3 regions of the Brevibacillus ruminantium genome follow, and region 1 is predicted to be linked to each of the others. Evidence: riboswitches for the same ligand, from Rfam matches in the RefSeq annotation. Region 1 holds a riboswitch; each other region holds the start of a gene.
What was found. Region 1 has a riboswitch for S-adenosylmethionine ahead of NDK47_RS02885 (homocysteine synthase). Riboswitches for the same ligand answer to the same signal wherever they lie in the genome.

Region 1 (2,266 bases):
GGTACTTTTGCGCCAGTTCATAATACGGGCTGCTTTCCAGTCCAGGATAGTTGACCCACTCGACGGCTTCATGCTGCTCCAGATAACGGGCGACGGCCAGCGTGTTTTCGCTGTGGCGCTCGATCCGCAGATGAAGGGTCTCCAGCCCCTGCAAGAACAAGAAGGAGTTGAACGGAGCAACTGCCGCCCCGATATCCCGCTGAAGCTGCACACGCGCCTTGATGATGTAGGCCAGCGGGCCGACTGCTTCCGTAAAGACAACGCCGTGATAGCTCGGGTCTGGCGTAGTCAGTCCGGGGAATTTGCCGTTGTTCCAGTCAAATTTGCCGGAGTCGACGATAATGCCGCCAATTGCCGTGCCATGGCCGCCGATAAATTTGGTGGTGGAGTGAACTACGATGTCAGCGCCATGCTCAAAGGGACGGCAGAGCAGAGGGGTAGCGAACGTATTGTCGACGATCAGCGGAATGCCATTTTCATGAGCGATAGCCGCAATCGCTTCCAGATCAACCACATCAATTCGCGGATTCCCGATGGTTTCCGTGAACACCGCTTTTGTTTTGTCATTGATCGCAGCGCGGAAATTCTCTGGATTGGAGGGATCGACGAAATGAACCTTGATGCCCAGTTTCCCCAGCGTATGAGCAAATAGATTATAAGTGCCGCCATACAAATGGCTGGAAGAAACGATCTCGTCTCCGGCACCCGCAATGTTCAGGATCGAGAAAGTGATGGCCGCCTGGCCCGATGAAGTTGCCAGGGCTCCGACACCGCCCTCAAGCTGCGCGACGCGCTGTTCAAACACATCCTGTGTCGGGTTCATGATGCGGGAGTAGATATTGCCCAGCTCTTTGAGGGCAAACAGGTTGGCAGCATGCTCCGTATCGCGGAACACATAAGAGGTGGTTTGGTAGATGGGGACGGCTCGGGAACCCGTCACAGGGTCAACATACTGTCCTCCGTGCAGGGCAATGGTTTCCGGCTTCCACTGTTTTTGTTCTGACATGGCTATCTCTTCCTCTCATCCATTTTATAAAAAAACAAAGCCTTCTCCTGAGAGGGAAGGCTTCGGTCATACCGCGCGGTTTCATCTCTCAGAATCAATGATTCTGCAGGATTTGGCACCAAGCGTATCAAAAACGCAGGTTGCCGGGTTTCATTGGGCCTGTCCCTCCACCACTCTTGATGAAATGTTTGAAATTTTCGTATAGCGTTTCTTATCTGCTATTATAATAGGACGATCGCCCGAGGTCAATCAAATTTCCGACTAAGCTGAGGGGAATTTCAGTGATTTTCTGTCTGTGCGTTTTCTACAGGCGCATTGTTTATGAAAGGAAGAGATCGCTTATGGAAAATGAGTGTTTTGTGGGATGGGGCACCTTGGCCTTGATTAACGCAGGCTTGGCCCAAGGGAAGAACCGCAGCGGGCTGAATTGGTTTTTTCTGTCGCTGTTTCTCGGACCGATCGCTACGCTGATCATCGTCGTCTGGGACAAACTTCCGGAAGCAAAAGAATAGAGGATAAGGGCTTACGGAAACTGCCCGGTAGGAACTTCTGCCTTATTTCCGTAACCAATTTGACCTGATTCCGTAACCAATTCGTCCTTCGTTGTTCACAGCCAGCAGCCGGAATCAGCCATATAATAAAAGTGATTGTGATCACATTCACATAAGCACTGTGAGAAGGTTGTTTTCGGGAGGGGAGACAACGATGGAACTGGATAATACCATGCTTGCACGCATTTTGACGTCGCTGACGCTGGGATTTCACATCATCTTCGCGGCATTGGGCGTCGGTATTCCGATTATCATTTCGATTGCCGAGTGGCTGGGAATCCGCAAAAAGGACCCGATGTATACACTGATGGCCCGCCGCTGGGTAAAAGGCTTTACCGTTACCGTTGCGGTCGGTGTCGTGACCGGTACATGTATCGGTCTGCAGCTCAGCTTACTGTGGCCAAGCTTTATGAAGGTAGCCGGTGAGGCCATTGCCCTGCCTCTGTTTTTGGAGACGTTTGCTTTTTTCTTTGAAGCGATTTTCCTGGGGATCTATCTCTATACCTGGGATCGGTTTAAAAATCCGTATATTCACTGGCTGTTCTCGATACCGGTTGTCATCGGTTCGACGGCTTCTGCTTTCTTCATTATGACGGTGAACGCTTTTATGAATGCGCCTCAGGGCTTTACCCTGGTAGACGGCTCGATTGTCGACGTTCAACCGTTGGCAGCGATGTTCAATCCGGCGACGCCGACCAAAGCGGGCCAC
Region 2 (2,266 bases), 1.6 Mb from region 1:
TATGCTCGACCCAGCCCGGCTGCGGGAAGAGCTGCGTAAATTCCTTCTGAGCCGCACCTGCGACGCTCCCGCTTTTGTCAAATAATATGGCCCTGGAACTGGTCGTCCCCTGATCAATAGCCAAAATGTATCTCTTTTCCATCGACCTCTCTCCCTTTTGCACCCAATATGTCCTGCTCTTCTCCCCTGGAGATTACAGGGAATACGTCTGTTTGGATGCCAAAATCACGCTGCAGGGCTGCTCTATGCTCATCGGTAAAGCCACGGGCAATCACTCCGATTCGCAGCACATTTGCCCAGTCATACTGTATTCGCTGCTTCGCTATGGAAACACCTCCCAGGTTCAAAAAATGAAGAATCTGCTCCGGCGTCCCCTGCAAGCCCGTGCTTTCCAGGTAGACAAAACTCCATGTGCCTTCTTTTCCCACACCATGATTTCCTTGTCGCTCGCGCCAAAGCGGGTGGGGGGAAAAGCGCTGCGTAAGCAAATAGGCAAGGTCTTCCACGACGGCGCTTGCGGTTGGCAACTCTCCCGCTCCTTTCCCCATGAAAAGCAGATCACCCACGATATTTCCCGAAACTTGTACCGCATTATCAGCACCTTGTACCTGTGCCAAAGGATGATCGAGAGGCAAAAGGGTGGGGCTGACCGACAACTGAACGCCTCCTTCCGCCTTCGTGGCTTGAGCGAGCAGCTTGATCCGGTATCCCAGCTCATGAGCCAGTGTGAGCTGTCCGAGATGCAGGGAATCAATGCCCCTCCTGCGTGCCTGATTGAGCGGCAGGGCTTCACCGAAGACAAGCTGGGCCAAAATATAGGATTTGTACAAAGCATCCCAGCCTTCCACGTCAGAGCTGGGGTCCGCTTCTGCGTAGCCCAATTCCTGCGCTTGTTTCAATGCTTCATGGTAAGGCAGCTTGGCCTGCTCCATCTGGGTGAGGATAAAATTGGTCGTCCCGTTTAAGATACCACTGACGGACGAGATATCATTCGTCCGCAAAAACTGGCGCAGGACTCCGAGAATCGGGATGCCCCCAGCCACACTCGCCTCGTAAGCAAGCTGAACCTGGTGGCGATTCGCCAATTGAATCAGTTCCGTACCGTGCCTCGCGAGCAATTCCTTGTTGGCCGTCACGATATGACAGCCCTTTTCGATCAATGCCCGCACATATTCATAAGCAGGCTCGACCCCGCCCATTACTTCGACGACGATATCCACATCGGATTTCAAGACTTCTTCAAACCGGGTGGTAATCAGATCGTGATCGAGCTCCACAGTCCGCTTCTTTCCGGGATCACGTACAAGCGCCTTGACGATTTCAACGGGTCGGCCCAACCGTTCCGACAGCTTTTGCTGCTGCAGGCGAATTGTCTTTAGCACCCCGCCCCCTACTGTTCCGACACCTAACAAGCCCACTTTTACTGCCTCCGTACTCATCATGCCCACTCCTTTTTTCTCGTCATTGGGTACAGTAAAAAACCTTCTTCGGATAAGAAGAAGGCTCGTCGTGAACGGGACCCCTTCTTATCTGCCAAGACATCACGTCCTGCAGGAATTGGCACCTTGTCGCGAAATACGCAACGGTTGCCGGGCTTCATCGGGCCAGTCCCTCCACCTCTCTGGATAAGAAAGAAGTATGAAATTGGAAAATAAAAAAACCTTCTCCAGTAAGAAGAAGGTTGGCATTCATAGAGAGGATGCTCCCGCTTCTTATCTGTCAGGACCTCGTGTCCTGCAGGAATTGGCACCTTGTCGCGATATTGCAACGGTTGCCGGGCTTCATCGGGCCAGTCCCTCTGCCACTCTGGATAAGATTCGTATGTTCCTGTAGAAAACATTGTAAGAAATTCTTGTCACCGCGTCAACTGATTCTTCTGACCTTTCACAACAATGCTTTGCTTCCTCTGGAAAACAGCAGGGTGAAAAATTCTCTTTTTTGATAAAGATTTCCGTCAAAATTCTCATGATTGATAAATTAGTGATCGCAAAACCCGCTAGCGAAAAAGGGTGAACCCGCTGACTTTCGTTGGAACTATTCTTGCATATTATATTCAGAAAAATCTGATTATGTTTTTTCTTTTCCCTTGCGCATGGGACGCCAGCTATGACGAATATAGTTAGCTAAGATCATCAGGCTGACCGTATACCCCCGTTGTTTTCTTTGAAAGGAGGTGGAACTTGATGCGAAGGCCTTTGCCCATATATTTGCACCATCGTCCCACTTAGCTGCGCAAAACTATTTCCTGCCTGTAACGGCAGAAGGA
Region 3 (2,266 bases), 1.1 Mb from region 1:
TACCAGTACCAAACGTATCCACGCTGATCGATACAGGCTGGGCTACACCAATCGCGTAAGCCACTTGCACTTCACACTTGTCGGCCAGGCCTGCAGCTACGATATTTTTCGCAACGTAGCGAGCTGCGTAAGCACCAGAGCGGTCCACTTTGGTCGGATCCTTGCCAGAAAATGCTCCGCCACCGTGACGGGCATAACCGCCATAGGTATCGACAATGATCTTACGGCCAGTCAAGCCGGCGTCTCCCTGAGGACCACCGATTACGAAACGGCCGGTCGGGTTGATGAAGTATTTGGTTTCTGCATCCAGCAGTTCCGTTGGCACAACAGGCTTAATGACATGTTCGGTCAGGTCTGCTTTGATCTGTTCCAGCGTCACTTCAGGCGCATGCTGGGTCGAGATGACAATCGTATCAATGCGGACAGGCTTGTCCCCATCGTATTCTACCGTCACTTGTGTTTTTCCGTCTGGGCGCAGATAGCTCAGCATGCCATTTTTACGCACTTCTGTCAAACGGCGAGCCAGCTGGTGAGCCATGCTGATCGGCAAAGGCATCAGTTCAGGTGTCTCGTTGCAAGCAAATCCAAACATCAGACCCTGGTCTCCGGCACCAATTGCTTCAATTTGTTCGTCTGTCATTTTGCCTTCACGCGCTTCCAGTGCTTGGTCTACCCCTAGGGCAATATCAGCCGATTGCTCTCCAATGGCAGTCAACACACCGCAAGTCTCAGCGTCAAAGCCAAACTTCGCGCGGTCATATCCAATTTCACGAATCGTCTCGCGCACCAGCTTTTGAATGTCCACATACGTATTCGTGGTAATTTCACCGGCCACAAGTACCAGACCAGTCGTTACAGAAGTTTCGCATGCGACACGCGCATTTGGATCCTTGGACAGAATCGCGTCCAAGATCGAATCAGAAATCTGGTCACAAATTTTATCCGGGTGACCTTCTGTGACGGATTCAGAAGTGAACAGACGACGACCTTTTTGCAAAGCCATGTGTATACCTCCTTTGACCTCATACAAATAGTGTGGGTGCCGAAACAGGTTATTATGAAGGCACAAGCAAAAAAACCTTTTCCTGTATGAGAGGAAAAGGTGCTTGGTGTTTGCGTTCCCTACCCTCTTATCGGCCAGAACAGGGTTTCTGTCCTGCTGGTTAGCACCGCTCGAGTCGGTTGCCGGGCTTCATAGGGCCAGTCCCTCCGCCTGCTCTGGATAAGAGTATCCATTACGGTTTATAGAATAATCGTTTTTACCCTTGGTGTCAATAAGGGCTTATCGCAATTCGTATTTGCCGCGCACCATAATGTGCGAAACCCCGTCATACCCGGCCTGCAAGCGCAAACCGCGATTGTCCGAGCGCGCTATCAGGAGCAGGTGATTGGTCTGTACTTTTGCTCCCCCGCTCAAATCGACACCTTCTGTGATGTCCGTCAGGCCATCCCCTTTGTCTCCGGCTACTGCTTGTACTTTCCCCGTACGAACGATAAACTCAGTCCCCTCAAAGCCATACAGCGTCTGACCGGGATACAGCTCGACGACGGTCAAGCCGGTGGAGACACTCGCCCCGCCTCCACCACCGCCGCCAAGCGCTTGTTGAATACGCTGGTCTACATAGCTTTTGGTCACGACCGGATCATCGACAGAACCGGGTACACCAGAGACGCCGTCTGCCATCGCTTGCGAGGCAAAGACCGCTGTTCCTATAATCGCTACGGCAAGGATTCCCTTGGTTGTTTTTTTCATCTTCTGCCCTCTCCTTTTCCATCGGGTTATAAGTTATAGGCTTTGGCCAGCAGGACGACGACCTCGGCCCGCGTAGCTCTGCCCTGCGGTTTAAATATTTGTCCGTATCCACTGATCCACTTTTTCGCTACCAGCGCTTCGACTGCCGGGGATGCCCAATGGCTGGTCGGCAAATCGGCAAAAGATGAGGTGCTGCGTTTGTAAAGCAACAGATCATTGGCTCTAGCCACCATCAGCGCCATTTCTGCCCGCGTAATCGACTGGTCAGGCGAAATGGTACCGTTGGGGTAGCCCTGAATAATCCCAAGCTTGTGGGCGGTCAACAGGTTTCCGTAGGCCCAGTGTTTGGTGGTGAGGTCCCCAAACGGACTTGCCCCGGTGTAAGGGACGATATTGATCCCTTTCGCCCTCATGGACTGAATCAGCATCGTCGCAAACTGGCCGCGCGTAACCGGGTTGTCCGGTTGGAAGGTTGCGTCGTCAAAGCCTTTGACCACTCCCTTGCGGCTTAAT

Region 2: linked by a shared signal. The riboswitch ahead of NDK47_RS10275 (homoserine dehydrogenase) and the one ahead of NDK47_RS02885 (homocysteine synthase) in region 1 are both predicted to bind S-adenosylmethionine.
Region 3: linked by a shared signal. The riboswitch ahead of metK (methionine adenosyltransferase) and the one ahead of NDK47_RS02885 (homocysteine synthase) in region 1 are both predicted to bind S-adenosylmethionine.

The regions. Positions count from the first base shown of each region.
Region 1 is NZ_CP098755.1:552,699-554,964, forward strand. Features, by position in the region: gene NDK47_RS02885 (homocysteine synthase) at 1-1,006, opposite strand, end outside; SAM riboswitch class I at 1,085-1,192, opposite strand; gene NDK47_RS02890 (hypothetical protein) at 1,348-1,518, shown strand; gene NDK47_RS02895 (cytochrome ubiquinol oxidase subunit I) at 1,712-2,266, shown strand, end outside.
Region 2 is NZ_CP098755.1:2,106,727-2,108,992, reverse strand. Features, by position in the region: gene glpK (glycerol kinase GlpK) at 1-142, opposite strand, end outside; gene NDK47_RS10275 (homoserine dehydrogenase) at 114-1,439, opposite strand; SAM riboswitch class I at 1,524-1,632, opposite strand; SAM riboswitch class I at 1,710-1,817, opposite strand.
Region 3 is NZ_CP098755.1:5,087,851-5,090,116, forward strand. Features, by position in the region: gene metK (methionine adenosyltransferase) at 1-1,003, opposite strand, end outside; SAM riboswitch class I at 1,128-1,229, opposite strand; gene NDK47_RS25075 (hypothetical protein) at 1,283-1,753, opposite strand; gene NDK47_RS25080 (S8 family peptidase) at 1,780-2,266, opposite strand, start outside.